Regions from separate parts of the Pantoea sp. R13S299 genome, predicted to be linked through region 2. Evidence: predicted binding sites of a transcription regulator. Region 2 holds the regulator's gene; each other region holds the start of a gene.
What was found. The regulator ArgR, encoded in region 2, controls arginine synthesis, uptake and breakdown. The targets are predictions, from matches to a motif close to ANTGAATAAAAATACANT.

Region 1 (6,742 bases), on a different contig from region 2:
AGCAGCAGCGGCTTAACTGCTCCGTTTCAGCCAATAAAAAAGTCGGGAAAGTCCCGACTTTTTTGTTTTTGCAGAGGGGTGGCACTGACAATGGTCAGCGCCCGACCATGATTAACCGGTATTACGCATACCTGCTGCCACACCCGCAATCGTCACCATCAGCGCCTGTTCAACGCGGGCATCCGGCTCATCGCCACGCGCTTCCTGCGCACGTGAACGATGCAGCAGTTCTGCCTGGAGTACGTTAAGCGGATCGGTATAGACGTTACGCAGCGCAATCGACTCAGCAATCCACGGCTGGTCAGCCATCAGATGTGAGTCATTGGCAATGGTCAGTACCGCTTTGATATCAGCAGCAAGCTGATCGCGCAGCTGTTTGCCCAGCGGCCAGAGTGATTTATCGACCAGACGCTGATCGTAATATTCCGCCAGCCACAAATCGGCTTTCGAGAAGACCATCTCCAGCATTCCCAGACGGGTCGAGAAGAATGGCCAGTCGCGACACATCGCTTCCAGCTGATCCTGATGACCGGCCGCCATCGCCTGCTGCAGGGCAGCGCCGGCACCCAGCCAGGCGGGCAGCATCAGACGGTTCTGCGTCCAGGCGAAAATCCACGGAATCGCACGCAGCGACTCGACACCGCCGGTAGGCCGGCGTTTGGCCGGACGTGAGCCCAGCGGTAATTTACCCAGCTCCTGCTCCGGCGTCGCCGAACGGAAGTAGGGCACGAAGTCCGCATTTTCACGCACATAACCGCGGTACATCGCACAGGAGTCAGCTGAGAGCTGATCCATGATGTCGCGCCATTCGCGTTTTGGCTCCGGCGGTGGCATCAGGTTCGCTTCCAGAATCGCGCCGGTGTAGAGCGACAGGCTGGCGATGGTGACAGCCGGTAAACCATATTTAAAGCGGATCATCTCACCCTGTTCAGTCACACGCAGACCGCCGCGCAGGCTTCCTGGCGGTTGTGACAGCAGTGCAGCATGAGCAGGCGCGCCGCCACGTCCAATGCTGCCGCCGCGTCCGTGGAACAGCGTCAGTGAAATCCCGGCCTTCTCGCAGGTTTTAATCAGCGCATCCTGCGCCTGATATTGCGCCCAGCTGGCGGCCATCACACCGGCATCTTTCGCCGAGTCAGAATAGCCAATCATCACCATCTGTTTGCCCTGAATAAAGCCGCGATACCAGTCGATGCTCAGCAGCTGGCTCATCACGTCGTTCGCGTTGTTCAGGTCATCAAGCGTTTCAAACAGCGGGGCAACCGGCATGGCATAGCCGATACCCGCTTCTTTCAGCAGCAGATGCACGGCCAGCACGTCAGACGGGGTTTTCGCCATCGAAATAACATAGGCGGCAATAGAACCCTGCGGGGCTTCCGCCGCGACGCGACAGGTCTCCAGCACTTCACGCGTCTCATCGCTCGGTTCCCAGGTGCGAGGCAGCAGCGGGCGTTTGGAGTTCAGTTCACGGATCAGGAAGGCCTGCTTGTCGGCTTCGGACCAGCTTTCATAATCGCCGAGACCCAGATAGCGGGTCACTTCAGCAATCGCTTCAGTGTGACGGGTGCTCTCCTGGCGCAGATCGATACGCACCAGCGGCACGCCAAAGCATTTCACGCGGCGCAGCGTATCGAGCAACTGTCCGTTGGCGATAATGCCCATGCCGCACTGTTGCAGTGACTGATAGATGGCAAACAGCGGGTCCCACAGCTGATCGTTGGAAACCAGCAGATCGGCCGGACGCGGCAGACGTTCGCCTTTCAGGCGGCGTTCCAGGAATGACTGAGTCGTCATCAGCTGGCTGCGCAGGCGTTTCAGGATCACACGGTAAGGTTCAAGCGCCTCCGGATCGCTGCTGAGTTCGCGAATCTCTTCACTGCATTCGGACATCGACAGTTCGGAGATCAACACACCGATATCACGCAGGAACAGGTCAGTGGCTTTCCAGCGGCTCAGCTGCATCACATGGCGGGTAATCGATGCCGTAACGTTCGGATTACCGTCGCGGTCGCCACCCATCCATGAAGTGAACTGGACCGGCACGAAATCGACCGGCAGCTTAAGGCCGAACGCCTCTTCGACCTGCTCGTTCAGCTCACGCAGGAAAGCAGGTACGCCTTCCCACAGGCTGTTTTCTACGACGGCAAAGCCCCATTTGGCTTCGTCGATAGGGGTCGGACGATATTTACGGATCTCATCGGTGTGCCACGCCTGCGCCACCAACTGACGCAGACGGCGCATAATCTGGTTACGTTCGTAGTCGGAGACGTCACTGTGATCGAGCTGCTTCAGGCAGCTGTTAACTTCAACCAGCTTGTGAATCAGCGTACGACGGGTGATTTCGGTCGGGTGCGCAGTCAGCACCAGCTCCAGTGACAGTGACTCAATAGCCGCAAGGATGTCGCTTTCGCTGATATCTTTCTGCTGCTTCAGGGTATCAAAGGTCTTTTTCAGCAGTTCAGGATGGTTCTCACCCTCGCCACTCTGCGAGATGGTCTGATACTGCTCAGCCACGTTGGTGAGGTTCAGAAACTGGCTGAAAGCGCGTGCAACCGGCAGAAGCTCCTCATTGGAGAGATTCTGCAGCGTATTGAGCAGTTCTTTACGATGAGTGTCATTTCCTGCACGGGATGACTTGGAGAGCTTACGGATGGTTTCCACCTGGTCGAGGATGTTCTCTCCCAGTGCATCCTTAATCGTATCCCCGAGCAGTTTGCCGAGCATACTGACATTACTTCGCATTGCGGAATATTGTTCGTTCATTGGACCCTGACACCCTTATCGTCTTGAAAAACTTCTACACCCGACCTTTCAGGCAGCAGAAAAATCAGCAACATTGTGTTCCCGATAATCTACAGGGAACCGGCTACGTTGCCGCCTGTCCGCATTCTGAAACGTTCTGGATAATCACCCGGTGGGCATAACATCGTCTTTTATCTAGCCACGTAATGTTGCGTTCGTCAAATGCGTTAAAGTACGCTGAAGATGTGGCTAAATAACGGAAATTCGTAGAATTTATCGGGAAGCAAGCGGGATAAGTTATTCTTATTGTTAAATCCCGCAGAATGAGGGGGCATTTTGCTGTTAATACAGTGAAATGCCCCATTTGCTGTCAATCAGTGACAAAAATGCTGCACAACCTGACTGATAAGCGCCCGTGTCGGCTTAATAAATGCCGTATCGATAAATTCATCTGGCTGATGTGCCTGATTTATGGAACCCGGACCCAGGACCAGCGTCGGGCAGAGCTGCTGAATAAACGGCGCTTCGGTGCAGTAGTTCACCACCTCGGTTGGCGTACCCAGTAATTTCTCAACCACACTCACCAGCTCATGATTCGCCGGACACTCATAACCCGGAATCGGAGGATGCAGTTCGGCCACCGTGACGCGGCCAGGCCAGCGTGCACTCACGGGTGCCAGCGCCTCGTTCAGTAATCCATCCAGATCGCCCAGCGACAGACCCGGCAGCGGACGGATATCCATATGCAGTTCACAGCAGGCGCAGATACGGTTAGCGGCGTCTCCGCCATGAATGTGACCGAAATTCATGGTGGGATAGGGAATGGCAAAGCCGTCATGGTGATAACGCTCCTGCAGCGTTGTGCGCAGTTGCATCAGATGAGTGATCGACTCATGCATCAGTTCGATGGCGTTGACGCCGCGCGCCGGATCGCTGGAATGGCCCGATTTCCCCTCAATACGGATCACATTCGACAGATGCCCTTTGTGCGCGCGTACCGGTTTAAGCGAGGTCGGTTCACCGATGATGGCGCAGTCGGGGCGCAGTTGCGTCGATTCTGAGAAATATTTGGCGCCTGCCATGGTGGTCTCTTCATCGGCCGTGGCGAGGATATAGAGCGGCTTGTTCAGCGTGCTGACATCTACATCGCGCAGCGTATCAAGAATAAAGGCGAAAAAGCCTTTCATGTCTGCCGTACCCAGGCCATAGAGCTTATTCTCGTGCTCGGTCAGGGTAAAGGGATCGCGCGTCCAGCGGCCATCATCAAAGGGAACGGTATCCGTATGACCGGCTAACAGCAGGCCGCCCGCACCGGTGCCGGTGCGCGCCAGCATGTTAAATTTATTGCGGGTGCCAGGCACCGGCTGCACTTCGACGCTGAAGCCAAGGTCGCAGAACCAGCCGGCCAGCAAATTGATTAAAGTTTCATTACTCTGATCCAGTGCGGCATCGGTTGCGCTGATCGACGGTGTGGCGATTAACTGGCGGTACAGTTCAATAAAAGGCGGTAATTTTGTCTTCACTGTTGGCGGTCCTTGGGTTAGGATGTATCCATATTCATGCAGTAATAGTGAATAAAAATACATTAACGTCCTCTGCAAGGGAACCATAAATCACTGCAGATGACAGGGTGGGTAACGGGGCAAGGCCGCGACCCGGAACGTGCGACTGTAAAAAGGGTTACAGCCTGATGTTGAATACGCTGATCGTTGGTGCCAGTGGTTATGCTGGCGTAGAGCTTGCCACCTTCCTGAATCGCCATCCACATATCAACATAACCGCTTTGGCGGTTTCGGCGCAAAGCCCTGATGCCGGCAAGCGCCTGTCCGATCTCCATCCGCAGCTGAAAGGCGTGGTGGATTTGCCGCTGCAGCCGCTGAGCAGCGCGGCTGAATGGGCAGATAAAGTGGATGTGGTGTTCCTGGCGACAGCCCACGAAGTCAGCCACGATCTGGCGCCGGAATTTCTCAAGGCCGGTTGTATCGTGTTCGACCTGTCGGGCGCGTTCCGCGTGAATGACGCTGATTTTTATACCCGCTTCTATGGCTTCACCCATCAGCATAGCGACTGGCTGGACAAAGCCGTTTACGGCCTGGCGGAATATCAGCATGAGAAAATCCAGCAGGCGCAGCTGGTAGCTGTTCCGGGTTGCTACCCGACCGCCGCCCAGCTGGCACTGAAGCCACTGGTGGATGCCGGACTATTAAACGATGCGCAGTGGCCGGTCATTAACGCCACCAGCGGCGTGAGCGGTGCAGGACGTAAAGCCAATGTTGGCACCAGCTTCTGCGAAGTGAGCCTGCAGCCTTACGGTCTGTTTAATCATCGTCATCATCCGGAAATCGTCGCGCACCTCGGTACGCCGGTGATCTTCACGCCACATCTGGGAAGTTTCCCGCGAGGTATTCTGGCAACCATTACCTGCCGTCTGAAAGCGGGTGTCAGCCGCGAAGATATCGCCGCCGTTTTCCATCGCGCCTATGACAACAAACCCCTGGTGCGGCTCTATGAAAAGGGCGTACCGGCGCTGAAAGCCGTTGTGGGCCTGCCTTACTGTGATATCGGTTTTGAAGTACAGGGCGAACATCTGATTGTCGTAGCCGCCGAAGATAATCTGCTGAAAGGCGCGGCATCGCAGGCGGTACAGTGCCTGAACATCCGGTTCGGCTTCCCTGAAACGCAGTCACTGATTTAACGGACGAATAAACCATGACCAATCCATTGATTATTAAGCTGGGCGGCGTGTTGTTAGACAGCGAAGAAGCGCTGGCCCGCTTGTTTGAAGCGCTGCTGAACTATCGCAGTGCCCATCAGCGTCCCCTGATCATTGTCCACGGCGGCGGTTGCCTGGTCGATGAACTGATGAAAAAGCTGGCGCTACCGGTGATGAAGAAAAATGGCCTGCGCGTCACTCCAGCCGATCAGATCGACATCATTACCGGTGCGCTGGCGGGAACCGCAAATAAAACGCTGCTGGCCTGGGCAAAGAAATCGGGCATCAACGCGGTCGGCCTCTGCCTGGGCGATGCGGGCATCGTCAATGTCGCCCCGTTCGATGAAGAACTCGGCCATGTTGGCCACGCAACGCCGGGCGATCCGGCACTGCTGAACACCCTGCTGGCGGCCGGTTACATGCCGGTGGTGAGCTCTATTGGTATTACTGACAGCGGCGATCTGATGAACGTCAACGCTGACCAGGCGGCGACCGCACTGGCCTCGACGCTGGGCGCCGATCTGGTTCTGTTGTCAGACGTCAGTGGTATTCTCGACGGCAAAGGTCAGCGCATCGAAGAGATGACCGCCGACAAAGCTGAGCAGCTGATTACCCAGGGCATTATTACCGATGGCATGATTGTTAAAGTGCACGCTGCGCTTGATGCGGCGCGTACGCTGGGCCGTCCGGTGGATATTGCCAGCTGGCGTCACGCTGAGCGGTTGCCTGACCTGTTTAACGGCGTGTCGATTGGCACCCGGATTCTCGCTTAACGACTCTGATTCAAGGATTACGAAATGCAAACGCAAAACATCAAAAAAATCGTTCTGGCTTACTCCGGTGGTCTTGATACTTCGGCCATCATTCCATGGCTGAAAGAGAACTACGGCGGCTGTGAAGTGGTCGCTTTCGTAGCGGACATCGGTCAGGAGCGCGGCGATCTGGAAGGTGTAGAGAAGAAAGCTCTGCAGTCTGGCGCATCTGAATGTCACGTGGTTGACCTGCGTGAAGAGTTCATCAGCGACTACGTTTATCCGGTGCTGCAGACCGGTGCTCTGTATGAAGGCACCTATCTGCTGGGCACGTCTATGGCGCGTCCTATCATCGCTAAAGCGCAGGTTGAGCTGGCGCTGAAAGTGGGCGCGGATGCGCTATGTCATGGTGCAACCGGTAAAGGGAATGACCAGGTGCGTTTCGAAACCACCTACACCGCGCTGGCACCTCAGCTGAAAGTCGTGGCACCGTGGCGTGAATGGAACCTGCGTTCACGTGAAGCGCTGCTGGACT
Region 2 (6,742 bases):
ACGCTGGGGCAACTCGGCAAAGCGATGGCAATGATGTTCACCAGCCGTAACTCGGTGCTGCCGATCATTGGTGCGTTACTGCTGGTCGGCTTCAGCATCAGCTCGCGCCGCCACTTCAATGCTTTTCTCGAGCGCTCCGCCAGCAAGGTCGGCAAGGTGACCCAGGATCGTTTCCGCCTGACCATCCGTACCCTGTTCTGGTCGATCCTGGTGGCGCTGCCGCTGCCGGTGTTATGGGGTACGCTGGGTTATGGCCTGCAGAACGCATGGCCCTACCCTATCGCCGTAGCGATTGGCGATGGCATTACCGCCACGCTGCCGCTGCTGTGGGCATTTATGATCAGCGCCGCCTTTGCCCGTCCCAACGGCCTGTTCATTGTGCATTTCCGCTGGCCGCAAAACCGGGTGGCACGCGCCATGCGCTACTACTCGCTGAGCATCGGATTAATTGTGCCGCTGATTATGTTGCTGATAGCTTTTGGCAATCTGGAAGATCGGCAGTTCTCCTCATCGCTGGGCCGTCTCTGTTTCATCCTGATCTGCGGGGCAATCAGTATCGTTACCGTGAGTCTGAAACGTTCCGGCATTCCGCTCTACCTCGATAAAGAGGGAAATGGCGAGAATATGGTGAACCGGATGCTGTGGAACCTGATGATCGCCATGCCGCTGATGGCTGCTCTCGCCTCCGCCGTAGGTTATCTGGCGACCGCGCAGGCGCTGCTGGCGCGACTGGAGACCTCCGTCGCCATCTGGTTCCTGTTGCTGGTTATCTATCACATTATCCGGCGCTGGATGCTGATTCAGCGTCGCCGTCTCGGCTTTGATCGCGCCCGTCAGCGCCGTGCCGACATGCTGGCTAACCGTGCGCGCAGTGAAGAAGAGAAAGAGCAAGGCTCTCTGAACACTGATGCGATTGAAATTGAAGAGCCGGTGATTGACCTGGATGCGATCAGTGCGCAGTCGCTGCGGCTGGTTCGCTCTATCCTGATGCTGATCGCGCTGGTCTCGGTGATTGTGCTGTGGTCAGAAATCCATTCGGCCTTTGGCTTCCTGGAGAATATTCAGTTGTGGGATGTCAGTACGTCCGTGCAGGGCGTGGAGTCGATTCAGCCCATCACCCTGGGGTCGGTGCTGATTGCCATTCTGGTGTTTATCATTACTACCCAGCTGGTGCGCAATATGCCCGCGCTGCTAGAGCTGGCGCTGCTGCAGCATCTGAATCTGACGCCCGGCACCGGTTACGCCATCACAACCCTGACCAAATATCTGCTGCTGCTGATTGGGGGTCTGATTGGTTTCTCAATGATTGGTATTGAGTGGTCGAAGCTACAGTGGCTGGTTGCCGCGCTGGGTGTGGGACTGGGGTTTGGTTTGCAGGAGATTTTTGCCAACTTTATCTCGGGTCTGATTATCCTGTTCGAAAAGCCGATTCGTATCGGTGATACCGTGACGATCCGAGATCTGACCGGCAGCATCACGCGGATCAATACCCGCGCGACCACCATTACCGACTGGGACCGCAAAGAGATCATTGTGCCGAACAAGGCCTTTATCACCGAGCAGTTTATTAACTGGTCGCTGTCCGATTCCGTGACGCGCGTGGTGCTGACCATTCCGGCCCCGGCGAAAGTCAGCAGTGAACAGGTGACCACCATTCTGATTCAGGCGGCGGAACGCTGCAGCTATGTCCTGGACACGCCGCAACCGGAAGCCTTCCTGGTCGATTTGCAGCAGGGGATTCAGTTGTTTGAACTCCGTGTGCATGCCGCTGAGATGGGACACCGTATGCCGCTGCGTCACGAGCTGCATCAGTTAATTCTGAGCGGATTTGATCAGCACGGTATTGAGATGCCATTCCCGCCGTTCCAGATGCGTATGGAGACCCTGGGCAAGAAGCTGCCTGCCAGCAACGGTACGCCCGCAGCCCGCGCCTACAAATCTGGCGGCCTGTAATGCAAAACGCCCGGCAAGGCCGGGCGTTATTGCAAGTCTGAACCGTCAGTTACTGCTTAACGAACTCTTCACCCTGGGCGATATCTTTCTTCAGCGTATCCAGCATGCCTGACAGCGCCTGCTGTTCGAAAGCGCTGAGGGTGCCAATCGGCTTGCGCTCAGCAATCCCGTTTTTACCCAGCAGCAGCGGTTGCGAGAAGAAGCGGGCATGTTCACCCTCACCTTCCACGTAAGCACACTCCACCACATTCGCCTCACCTTTCAGCGCACGAACCAGTGACAGACCGAATCGTGCGGCCGCCTGGCCCATCGACAGCGTAGCCGATCCGCCACCCGCTTTGGCTTCCACCACTTCGGTACCGGCGTTCTGAATGCGTTTGGTCAGATCCGCAACTTCCTGCTCGCTGAAGCTGACGCCTTTAACCTGCGACAGCAGCGGCAGAATGGTCACGCCAGAGTGGCCGCCAATCACCGGAACTTCAACCTGATCAGGCTGCTTACCTTTCAGCGCCGCCACAAAGGTATTGGCGCGAATGATATCCAGCGTAGTCACGCCAAACAGACGATTTTTGTCGTAGACGCCGTGCTTTTTCAGCACTTCTGCTGCAATGGCAACGGTGGTATTGACCGGGTTGGTAATAACGCCAATCAATGCTTTAGGTGCCGTAGTAGCAACCTGTTCAATCAGGTTACGCACGATACCCGCATTAACGTTAAACAGGTCAGCACGATCCATACCCGGTTTACGTGCAACACCAGCAGAAATCAGTACCACATCGGCACCCTGCAAGGCGGGTGTCGCGTCCTCTCCACTGAAGCCCTCAATAGCAACGGCAGTCGGGATATGGCTGAGATCAACGGCAACGCCAGGCGTAACCGGCGCGATGTCGTACAGTGAGAGTTCTGAACCTGCGGGAAGCTGGGTTTTGAGCAGAAGTGCGAGCGCCTGGCCTATGCCGCCAGCGGCACCGAGAACGGCAACTTTCATTCTTAACTCCTTATTAAGGTGGGGCAGAGATGGGCCGAAATTCTATCTGTGTCAGACCTTAATCAACTGCTCAGGCGATGATAAATATCCGCTGTTAATTCTACGTGTTTTCACACTTAATCGCCGGATTCAAAAGTTACTTATCATTGCGCCTGAATGACCGACAACTTTGCCGTCGTCAGACAGAGAACGGCTACGAGCGTTTTCTGTTACTACTTCTGTTACTACACCACCAATAATATAACAACTTTGCAACCTTCGCCTTCCGGGGCTGTGACGGGGGTTTTGGTCTGAGCGGATTTATTTGTTATTATCGCCGCCCGCTAGCCGCCCGAACCCTGCTCATCAATCGACCGATTGCATAAAAATGCATTTAAATGCATAATCACCACTCTGCCGCAGGCGGCTGCGCGGTTATTCTCTCTATTTATTGGTAACCTATGCGAAACCCATCGAAACAAGACGATCTGATCAAGGCTTTTAAAGCCTTATTAAAAGAAGAAAAATTCAGTTCCCAGGGCGAAATTGTTCAGGCGCTTCAGGATGAGGGCTTTGAAAATATCAATCAGTCCAAAGTCTCGCGGATGCTGACCAAGTTTGGCGCAGTGCGCACCCGCAATGCCAAGATGGAGATGGTCTATTGCCTGCCCGCTGAGCTGGGTGTGCCGACCACCACCAGCCCGTTGAAAAACCTGGTACTGGATATCGACTACAACGATGCGCTGGTCGTAATTCATACCAGCCCGGGCGCAGCACAGCTGATTGCACGCCTGCTGGATTCACTGGGTAAGTCAGAAGGGATTCTTGGCACCATTGCTGGCGATGACACGATCTTTATCACCCGTGCGCGCGACTTTACGGTTAAGCAGCTGCACAGCGCGATCCTCAACCTGTTTGAACAGGAACTCTGATCGCTGACTGACGGCCTGCACTCCCGCGCCAGGTCGTCAGTTTGTTCTCTCTTCCCATAGCTTTACGTCACACTACCCTGCTACTTAATGAGCAATAAGCCTGCTTTCATGCCCCTGACCGTTGGTCAGATCGCTTACTATGCTTCACTTTTTGCGCTATTTTACACTGCTTTACATCACTGATCCGGCACCAATACCCGGATCCAGATCAAACTCCAGTCCGATATATCCCCTGGTTTCGCACTAAACGTTAAAGTGATCTATCTCACTGTTTTTGTGATTAAAAACAGACCAAAGGCTATTTTTCATGCAGTTTTTATAACGTTAAGTTATTAAAAGTAGCCATAAGGATAAAGAATCACAAAAAAACATTATTAGCGGAGTATTAATTTCTGTCGTTATTAGTTCTATACTTCTTTTCGTGATGCAAATCACACTAACTAGAAAGATAAAAATAGACGACGAGGAAATATCTATGAACGTAAAAACTACCATCGCTGCCCTGAGCATTCTCTCTGCCCTCTCATTTGGTGCTGTGGCCGCAGAATCTATCAATGCTTCTCAGGCTCAGGATCTGCAGGCTGTCGGCACCATCAGTGTCAGCGGCGTATCGGGTTCACCAATGGATATCAGGCAGAAACTCAGCGACAAAGCCGATCAGCAGGGCGCAAAAGCCTATCGCGTGATTGAGGCCTACAACAACGGCAATTATCACGCTACCGCCGCACTCTATAACTAAGGCGTAACCCGATAATGCCATTGGCTCTCTGTCTGACGCGCCTTTTGCGCTCCGGAGAGCTAAAGCAAAAACTTCAGGAGAGTTGACCATGAAAATGAAATTAGCGATTGCCGCACTGAGCCTGGCCTCCCTGTTCTCAGTGGGCGCCAGCGCCGCAAGCCTGGTATCTAATGAACAGGCACAGGGTCTGCAGCCAATGAATCAGACCATCAGCATTGGTGGCCGTAACGGCGACCAGACGCATATTCGTCAGGTGCTGTCAGAGAAAGCCGATGCACAGGGCGCAAGCCACTATCGCATCATCGAAAACAACCAGGACAACACCTGGCATGTTACCGCTGAGCTTTATAAATAATTAACCGTGATGACGCCTGAAGGCGCATAACAAATATCGACGACCCGCCTCTATGAGTAACCGCAGGTTGTTGATTGTATTGAGGAGATAATCATGAATATCAAAACAACCATCGCTACAGTCAGTCTGCTTTCCGTTATGGCGTTCGGCGCATCAGCCGCACAACTGGTAACCGCCGATCAGACGCAGAACCTGCAGCCTGCGGGCACCGTAAGCATCAGTGGAACCGCGGGAGCACCAATGGATTACCGCGCTGAGCTTTCACAGAAAGCCGATGAACAGGGTGCCAGCGCCTATAAAGTGATTGAAGCGCGCACCGGTGATAACTATCACATCACCGCACAGCTTTATAAGTAATTCCTCGTCAGATTTATGACGAACCCTTTGGCCCCGCTCGCCGGGGCCTTTTTTCATCTGACGTTTTATCTGACGTTAAAGTGCAGCCGGCCTTCCAGCTCCTCTTCCGCTTCATCAAATAACAGAATCAGTGCGCCATAGCGCCGTCGCTGTCCCCTGCCCAGATTGACGAACTCAATCTCCAGCGGCATCGGTAACAGATCGCCCGTCACCACATCCCATAATCCATCCAGATCGCAGATACGGCGCTCCTCCAGCGAAAACCGCTCGGCGAACTGGCGGAAGAAATGGGCCTGGTCGACAATTTCATTAAAATCAAAACGCTCGATTTTCATGCTGACGGCTCCCATGCTCCGTCTGCGGGCGACTTTTGCCGCCCGGCTGTGTCCCGGTTAGCTCAAACCGCCTAGGTGCAGCGTTTTGACCTCCAGATACTCTTCCATGCCGAGTACTGAACCTTCGCGGCCCAGCCCCGACTCTTTCACGCCACCAAACGGTGCCAGCTCAGTGGAAACAGCACACTCGTTAATGCCGATCATGCCGCTTTCCAGCGCGGCTGAAACACGAAACACCCGTTGCAGATTCTGGGTGTAAAAGTAAGCAGCGAGGCCGAATGGTGTATTGTTGGCCCGGCGGATCACGTCCTCTTCATCATCGAAACGGAAGCAGGCGGCTACCGGACCAAACGTCTCTTCCTGCGCGAGCTGCATATCTTCGTGCGCCTCGGTAATGACGGTTGGCTGCCAGAAGTTGCCGCCCAGCGCATGTCGCTCGCCACCCGCCAGTAATTTGCCGCCTTTGGCTACTGCATCTTTTACGTGCTGCTCAACCTTTTCCACCGCCGACGCTTCAATCAATGGTCCGACAATCACGCCTTCGTCCATGCCGTTGCCCACCTTCAGCTTGTTCACTTCGGCAGCCAGTTGCTGAGTGAAACGGTTATAGATGGCATTCTGGATATAGAACCGGTTTACGCTGACGCACACCTGGCCTGCATTACGGAATTTGTTGGCAATCGCACCCTGTACAGCGGCATCAATGTCGGCATCGTCGAACACGATGTACGGGGCATTCCCCCCTAATTCCATCGACACTTTTTTCATGGTTTCGGCAGCATTACGCATCAGCAGCTTGCCTACCTGGGTGGAGCCGGTGAACGAGATTTTACGCACTGCTTTGCTGGCCATGATCGCATCGCTGATGGCATGGGTATCCCCCGCCACCGCGTTCAGTACGCCATCCGGCACGCCCGCCTGTTTCGCCAGCGCCAGCAGGGCAAAGGCGGAGAGCGGCGTGTTATTAGCGGGTTTAATAATGCCGGTGCAGCCCGCCGCCAGGGCTGGCCCCAGTTTGCGGGTCAGCATCGCCATCGGGAAATTCCACGGCGTGATGGCAGCCACCACGCCAATCGGCTCACGGGTTGCCAGAATACGGGAACC
Region 3 (6,742 bases), on a different contig from region 2:
ATCCGCATATTGCCCAGGTGATCCGTGATGTTTCTGCGGAGTTCGGCCTGACGGCTGACAAGGGCTATACCGTTTCCGATCCGCAGCTCGACCAGCTGTTTGAGCTGTACAGTGCCGAACAGAGCGCCTACTGGATTGTTGAGTATCAGGGCAAGGTGGTGGGTGGCGGCGGTGTTGCGCCTCTCGCCTGCAGCGCGCCCGATATTTGCGAACTGCAAAAGATGTACTTTCTGCCCGAGGTGCGCGGTCAGGGTCTGGCGCGCGAACTGGCGCTGCGGGCGATGGAACATGCTCGCGGCCATGGCTTTCGTCGCTGCTATCTGGAAACTACCGCCAGCCTGACGCGGGCCATTAAACTGTATGAGTCGCTGGGCTTTGAGCATATCGACAGCGCGATGGGCTGCACCGGCCATGTCGACTGCGAAGTGCGGATGCTGAAATTACTGTGACAATCGGGGCTGGCAGCCCCGCTGATATGATCGAATCAAAACGCTGGCACGCCGCTGTGAAAGCGTAATTCGTTGTCAGGCTCGCTGATAAGCCGCCCTTCTGTTACCCCAATCGCCTGTACCCGTGGCGCGATATCTTTACCGGCAATCTGCGCCGCCAGCGTTAAATAGTCCTGATAATGCCGCGCCTCTGAGCGCAGCAGCGACAGATAGAACTTCGCCAGCTCCTCATCAAGATACGGTGCCAGACTGGCGAAACGTTCGCAGGAGCGCGCCTCGATGTAAGCGCCACAGATCAGCTTATCCACCAGCGTTTCCGGCTCATGCGTGGTCACTTCACGCAGCAGCGATTTGGCATAGCGGCTGGCGGTGATCTTCTGATAAACCAGTCCGCGCGACTGCATAATTTCCCACACCTGATAGAAGTGATGCAGCTCCTCTTTAATCAGCAGCACCATCTTCTCCACCAGCTCATCCGCCCACGGCAGCGTATTACGCACGATAATGCGTTTCGTCAGGCTCTTATGGGCGTTGATAAAGTCGCTGTCGCCATCTTCGCGGAAGATAAAATCTTCATAGGGTTTCAGCCACGCCAGAATGGCGTCGCCGCTGGGTTTGTCAGCCACATATTTGCGGATCAGCCACACTGCGGTCTGCGCGGCTTTTAGCTCGCACACCAGATGGTCGGTTAACAGCAGGGTCAGATTTTCCGGTTTGCGCGCCTCATCAATCCAGGCCTGTGGCGTGCGGCAGTGCAGAAACTGATAGATCGGTTCGAGTAAGGGTGCGTAGTTCATGATGTCAAAAGGCGTGGCAGAAGTGACAGGCGGAGAACTCTCCGCCCCGGCTACTTAGTGGCGAATACCATCATCGTCTTTATCTTCGGTGGTGTCGTCATCTTCGTCTTCATCTTCGGCATCAGGATCTTCAAAATAGGTGCCCCAGCCGTCGTAATCGACGTTGTATTTACCAATCAGGTTCACCAGCTGCTCAACCTGTACATCGATCAGTTCAGGCTTCAGCGCAGATTCGCTGATGATATCGACGCACATAACGGTGGTGCCATCTTCCAGCTCCAGCTCTTCCGGCTCGGTCACTTCATAACCTAGCTTGAAGGCGTCAACCGCGGCTTTTTCCAGCGAATCAAAATTATTGCATGAGAGATGGTGTTCGATGGTGTAGAGCGCATCAGGATCGCTGCCATCCTCCAGCAGCTCTTCGATAATCAGCCGCGTCTCTTCCTGCTGCTCTTCCAGTAATGCTTCATATGCCATGACGATGTCCTCTCTGAGTTCGGCAATAATCACTTATTTTCCCACACTGCCTGTCGCGCCACTACACAAAACGAAAAGTTTATTAGCCTTGTACTTGAAAATGCATATTCATACGGTTAAATTGAATTTTAATTCATTTTGATGATTACCGGAGTGTTGTATGAGTCAGCTGTATCAGCGCCATTTCCTCAGGCTTCTGGATTTTACCCCCGCCGAAATTGATCACCTGCTCTCCCTTTCCGCTGAATTAAAACAGGCTAAAAAAAGCGCCAGCGAAGTGCAGTATCTGAAAGGTAAAAACATCGCGCTCATCTTCGAAAAAGACTCGACCCGTACCCGATGCTCTTTCGAAGTTGCCGCTTATGATCAGGGTGCAAACGTCACTTATCTGGGGCCGAGTGGCAGTCAGATTGGCCATAAAGAGTCGATGCGCGACACTGCGCGGGTACTGGGCCGGATGTACGATGGCATTCAGTATCGCGGTTACGGTCAGGAACTGGTGGAGACGCTGGCGGAACACGCCGGTGTGCCAGTGTGGAACGGCCTGACCACCGAGTTTCACCCGACCCAGCTGCTGGCCGACCTGCTGACCATGCAGGAGCATCTGCCGGGCAAAAAGCTCAGCGAGATGACGCTGGTCTATGTTGGCGATGCGCGCAACAACATGGGTAACACCATGCTCGAAGCCGCCGCCCAGGTGGGTCTGGATCTGCGTCTGGTGGCACCGAAGAGCTGCTGGCCAGAAGAAGAACTGGTGGCGCAGTGCCGCGCAGCCGCGCAGCAGACCGGCGGTAAAATCACCCTCACCGAAAATATTGCCGATGGCGTGAAAGGCGCTGACTTTATCTACACCGATGTCTGGGTGTCGATGGGCGAAGCCAAAGAAGTCTGGGCCGAACGTATCGCCCTGCTGCGTGACTATCAGGTTAACCGGGCCATGCTCGATCTGACCGGCAACCCTCAGGTTAAATTCCTGCACTGCCTGCCCGCTTTCCATGACGATCAGACCACACTGGGCCAGCAGATGGCAGAACAGTACGATCTGCCCAACGGCATGGAAGTGAGCAACGAAGTGTTTGAGTCGCCGCACAGCATTGTGTTCGACCAGGCCGAGAACCGGATGCACACCATTAAAGCGGTGATGGTCGCTACGCTGGGCCAGCGCTGACCGATCCGCTACAGAGGCGCAAACGTTTTCCTCTTGCTGCTCCCCCGCGAACGGGTATAATGCGGCCCAATTTGCCGGAGGAAATATGCTACAGCTCAGCGCACAATTTGACGCTCAATCACGCCTGACCGCAGGCGGTGCTGTTGTTTCTTTCGGTCATCGACCCGATCTTAAAAAAGCCCCTTAAGCAGGGGCTTTTTTTTGTCCGCAATCCGGCCGCGCAGAGGAGAAAGCTATGCCTAACCCGCTATATCGCAAGCACATTATTTCAATCAACGACCTTAGTCGTGAAGAGCTGGAACTGGCACTGGACACCGCCGCTACGCTTAAAGCCCATCCGCAGCCGGAACTGCTGAAGCACAAGGTGATCGCCAGCTGCTTCTTTGAGGCCTCGACCCGAACCCGCCTGTCGTTTGAAACCGCGATTCATCGTCTTGGCGCGTCAGCGGTGGGTTTTGCGGACGGCAGTAATACCTCGCTGGGAAAGAAAGGCGAAACCCTGGCCGACACCATTTCAGTGATCAGTACCTACGTCGATGCAATCGTGATGCGTCATCCGCAGGAAGGCGCGGCGCGGCTGGCGACCGAGTTCTCCGGCGGTATCCCGATTCTCAACGCCGGTGACGGCGCGAACCAGCATCCGACGCAGACGCTGCTCGATCTCTTCACCATTCAGGAGACGCAGGGCCGCCTTAGTCAGCTGAACGTGGCGATGGTCGGCGACCTGAAGTATGGCCGTACGGTGCACTCTCTGACGCAGGCTCTGGCGAAGTTTGATGGCAACCGCTTCTTCTTCATCGCACCCGATGCGCTGGCGATGCCGGCTTACATCACCGACATGCTGGATGAGAAGAATATCGCCTGGTCACGGCATGACAGCTTTGAAGAGGTGATGCCGCAGCTCGATATCCTCTACATGACGCGGGTGCAAAAAGAGCGGCTCGATCCGTCCGAATATGCCAATGTCAAAGCGCAGTTCATTCTGCGCGCCGCCGATCTCAGTACGGCGCGCGACAACATGAAGGTGCTGCACCCGTTGCCGCGCATCGACGAGATCACGACCGATGTCGATAAAACCCCTTACGCCTGGTATTTCCAGCAGGCGGGTAACGGCATCTATGCACGCCAGGCTCTGCTGGCTCTGGTTTTAAACAGCGAACTCGCCCTGTAAGGAGAACCCCCATGACGCAGGACAACAAATTGCAGGTCGAAGCGATCAAACGCGGCACGGTCATCGACCATATTCCGGCGCAGATCGGCTTTAAATTGCTCTCCCTGTTCCGGCTGACCGAAACCGATCAGCGCATTACCATCGGTCTGAATCTGCCCTCGGGCGAGATGGGCCGCAAAGATCTGATCAAGATTGAGAACACCTTTCTCACCGACGATCAGGTGAATCAGCTGGCGGTCTATGCGCCCCATGCCACGGTTAACCGCATCGACGATTATGAAGTGGTGGCGAAGATCGCCCCGACGCTGCCGGATCACGTTGAACGGGTGCTGACCTGCCCCAACAGCAACTGCATCAGCCGCAGCGAGCCGGTCTTCTCCAGCTTTGCCGTGAAGCAGCGCGCCGACGATGTGCATCTGAAGTGCAAATATTGCGAGAAAGAGTTCGCCCGGCATGTGGTGCTGGGTCACTGGTAATCGCCCTGCCCGACCCTATAATGGGCAGCACCGGCGGCATCGCCGCCTGACGACATAATCAAAGGAGCAATGATGTCTCGTGAAATCAGTACTGCAAAAGCCCCTGCCGCTATCGGTCCCTACGTTCAGGGTGTCGATCTGGGCAGCATGATCATTACTTCGGGTCAGATTCCGGTCGATCCGGCGACCGGCCAGGTGGCAGATGACGTTGCCGCACAGGCGCGTCAGTCACTGGAAAATGTGAAAGCGATTGTTGAAGCCGCGGGTCTGAAGGTTGGCGACATCGTGAAGACCACGGTGTTTGTGAAGGATTTAAATGATTTCGCCACGGTCAACGCGACGTATGAGGCGTTTTTCACCGAGCATGAAGCTAACTTCCCGGCGCGTTCGTGTGTCGAAGTGGCGCGTCTGCCAAAAGATGTGAAAATCGAAATCGAAGCGATTGCCATTCGCCGCTAACCGGCGTTGATAACGTCCGCTGTGAAAGCGTACGCGCGCCTCTCTCCACCGATGCCGGAGAGAGGCGGTGAATCACTTACCGCTTAGCCGGTCGCCACAGCCACAGCACCGTAATTGCCAGCGCAAACAGCACGCCAAAGCCGACGCCCGTCGCCACCGCAGGTGCTCCCGCCTTAATCGCCAGCGTATAGAGTCCCAGCATGATCAGCATGGCGCTGTTCTCACCCAGATTCTGCACCGCAATCGCATTGCCTGAACCGACGCTCTCTTTACCCCGCGCCTGCAGCAGCGCATTCAGCGGCACGACAAAGAAGCCGCCCAGCGCACCAATCAGCATCAGCACTAAATACGCATTCATCAGGGAGTGCTGCAGCGCGAAGACCACCACCATTACGCCAATCAGCACGCCAGCTGGCATACAGCGACGCACGGTCTCCAGCGTCACCAGCTTCGCCGCTGCTGCCGCGCCAATCACGATGCCGATCGCCACCATGGCATTCAGCGTGGTTGGCGTGGTGTTGTCATGGATGCCCAGCGCCACCGGCACCCAGAGCACCAGCAGGAAACGCAGCGTCACGCCCGCACCCCAGAACAGACTGGTGCCGAGCAGCGAGAAGCGCGTCTCTGCGTCACGCCACAGCAGCGTGGCGGCACTGAAGAAGCTGCGCGTCATCACGCCGAACTGCCAGCTCTGACCGGGACGTGCCGCCTGCAGTTTCGGGATAAACAGGTTCGCAACCACGGCAATGCCGTAGGTCAGCGCACAGATCCCCAGCGCCGCCAGAATATGCCAGTCGGCCAGCATCCCGCCGGCCACCGAACCCAGAAGAATAGCGGCGATGGTCGATGCCTCCATCAGCCCGTTGGCTTTCACCAGCTTTTCGCCGTGGGTGATTTCACCAAGGATGCCATATTTGGCCGGAGAATAGGCCGCTGCGCCTGCGCCCACCAGGGTATAGCCGACGAAGGGATTGAAGCCGAAGCAGATCACCAGCGCGCCGAGCAGCTTCAGGCTGTTGGCGAGCATCATCACCCGCCCTTTCGCCATGCTGTCCGCTACCTGACCGACAAAAGGCGCCAGCAGAATATAGGCCGCGACAAACAGCATCTGTAATACCGGCTGGCTCCACTCGGGATAGAACTGGCTTTTCAGTACCGCCAGCGTGGCAAACAGCAGCGCGTTATCGCCAAAAGCCGAAAAGAACTGGGCGATAATCACGGCAATCATGCCGCGCGACATCAGCGGCGCATTACGATCAAGGCTCATGCCTGCTCCTCTTCCGCCATTTTTTTCAGCGTGACGTAATCAGGTTTACCACTGCCCAGCTGCGGCAGCTGCTTCATGACACGGATGTCACGCGGCAGTGCCAGCTCTGGCGCACCCAGCTCGCGGGCCGCTTTCTGCAACCTGTCGCGCGCCAGCTCAGCATCAGTGGTGAACAGCACCAGTGCCTCACCGCGCTGCCCATCCGGGCGCAGCGACGCCGCGTGTTGTTTGTCCGGCGACGCTTTGAGGGCGATCTGCTCGACGATCTCCAGCGACACCATCTCACCGGCGATCTTCGCAAAGCGTTTGGCACGTCCCTGAATCTGGCAGAAACCGCCTTCATCAAAGCTGACGATATCACCGGTGTCATACCAGCCCGCTTCCAGATTGCCTTCACCATCGTCGGCGACCGGCGCTTCCAGCACGCCAGGATTCTCCACGCGCAGATAGCCCTTCATCACGTTCGGCCCGCGCAGTT

Region 1: argC (N-acetyl-gamma-glutamyl-phosphate reductase) is a predicted target of ArgR. The motif match lies at 4,312-4,329, and genes of this name have one in related genera.
Region 3: argF (ornithine carbamoyltransferase) is a predicted target of ArgR. The motif match lies at 1,844-1,861, and genes of this name have one in related genera.

What each region holds. Positions count from the first base shown of each region.
Region 1 is NZ_JBLYEF010000007.1:100,595-107,336, forward strand. It holds gene metF (methylenetetrahydrofolate reductase) at 1-16, shown strand, start outside; gene ppc (phosphoenolpyruvate carboxylase) at 112-2,763, opposite strand; gene argE (acetylornithine deacetylase) at 3,117-4,265, opposite strand; gene argC (N-acetyl-gamma-glutamyl-phosphate reductase) at 4,433-5,437, shown strand; gene argB (acetylglutamate kinase) at 5,452-6,228, shown strand; gene ACN1CO_RS22125 (argininosuccinate synthase) at 6,253-6,742, shown strand, end outside.
Region 2 is NZ_JBLYEF010000004.1:31,527-38,268, reverse strand. It holds gene mscM (miniconductance mechanosensitive channel MscM) at 1-1,953, shown strand, start outside; gene mdh (malate dehydrogenase) at 2,003-2,941, opposite strand; gene argR (transcriptional regulator ArgR) at 3,382-3,852, shown strand; gene yhcN (peroxide/acid stress response protein YhcN) at 4,328-4,591, shown strand; gene ACN1CO_RS17210 (YdgH/BhsA/McbA-like domain containing protein) at 4,680-4,946, shown strand; gene yhcN (peroxide/acid stress response protein YhcN) at 5,040-5,303, shown strand; gene ACN1CO_RS17200 (barstar family protein) at 5,369-5,638, opposite strand; gene ACN1CO_RS17195 (NAD-dependent succinate-semialdehyde dehydrogenase) at 5,696-6,742, opposite strand, start outside.
Region 3 is NZ_JBLYEF010000002.1:240,891-247,632, reverse strand. It holds gene ACN1CO_RS12135 (GNAT family N-acetyltransferase) at 1-449, shown strand, start outside; gene miaE (tRNA isopentenyl-2-thiomethyl-A-37 hydroxylase MiaE) at 485-1,246, opposite strand; gene rraB (ribonuclease E inhibitor RraB) at 1,301-1,723, opposite strand; gene argF (ornithine carbamoyltransferase) at 1,884-2,891, shown strand; gene pyrB (aspartate carbamoyltransferase) at 3,127-4,062, shown strand; gene pyrI (aspartate carbamoyltransferase regulatory subunit) at 4,074-4,538, shown strand; gene ridA (2-iminobutanoate/2-iminopropanoate deaminase) at 4,611-4,997, shown strand; gene lplT (lysophospholipid transporter LplT) at 5,074-6,264, opposite strand; gene aas (bifunctional acyl-ACP--phospholipid O-acyltransferase/long-chain-fatty-acid--ACP ligase) at 6,261-6,742, opposite strand, start outside.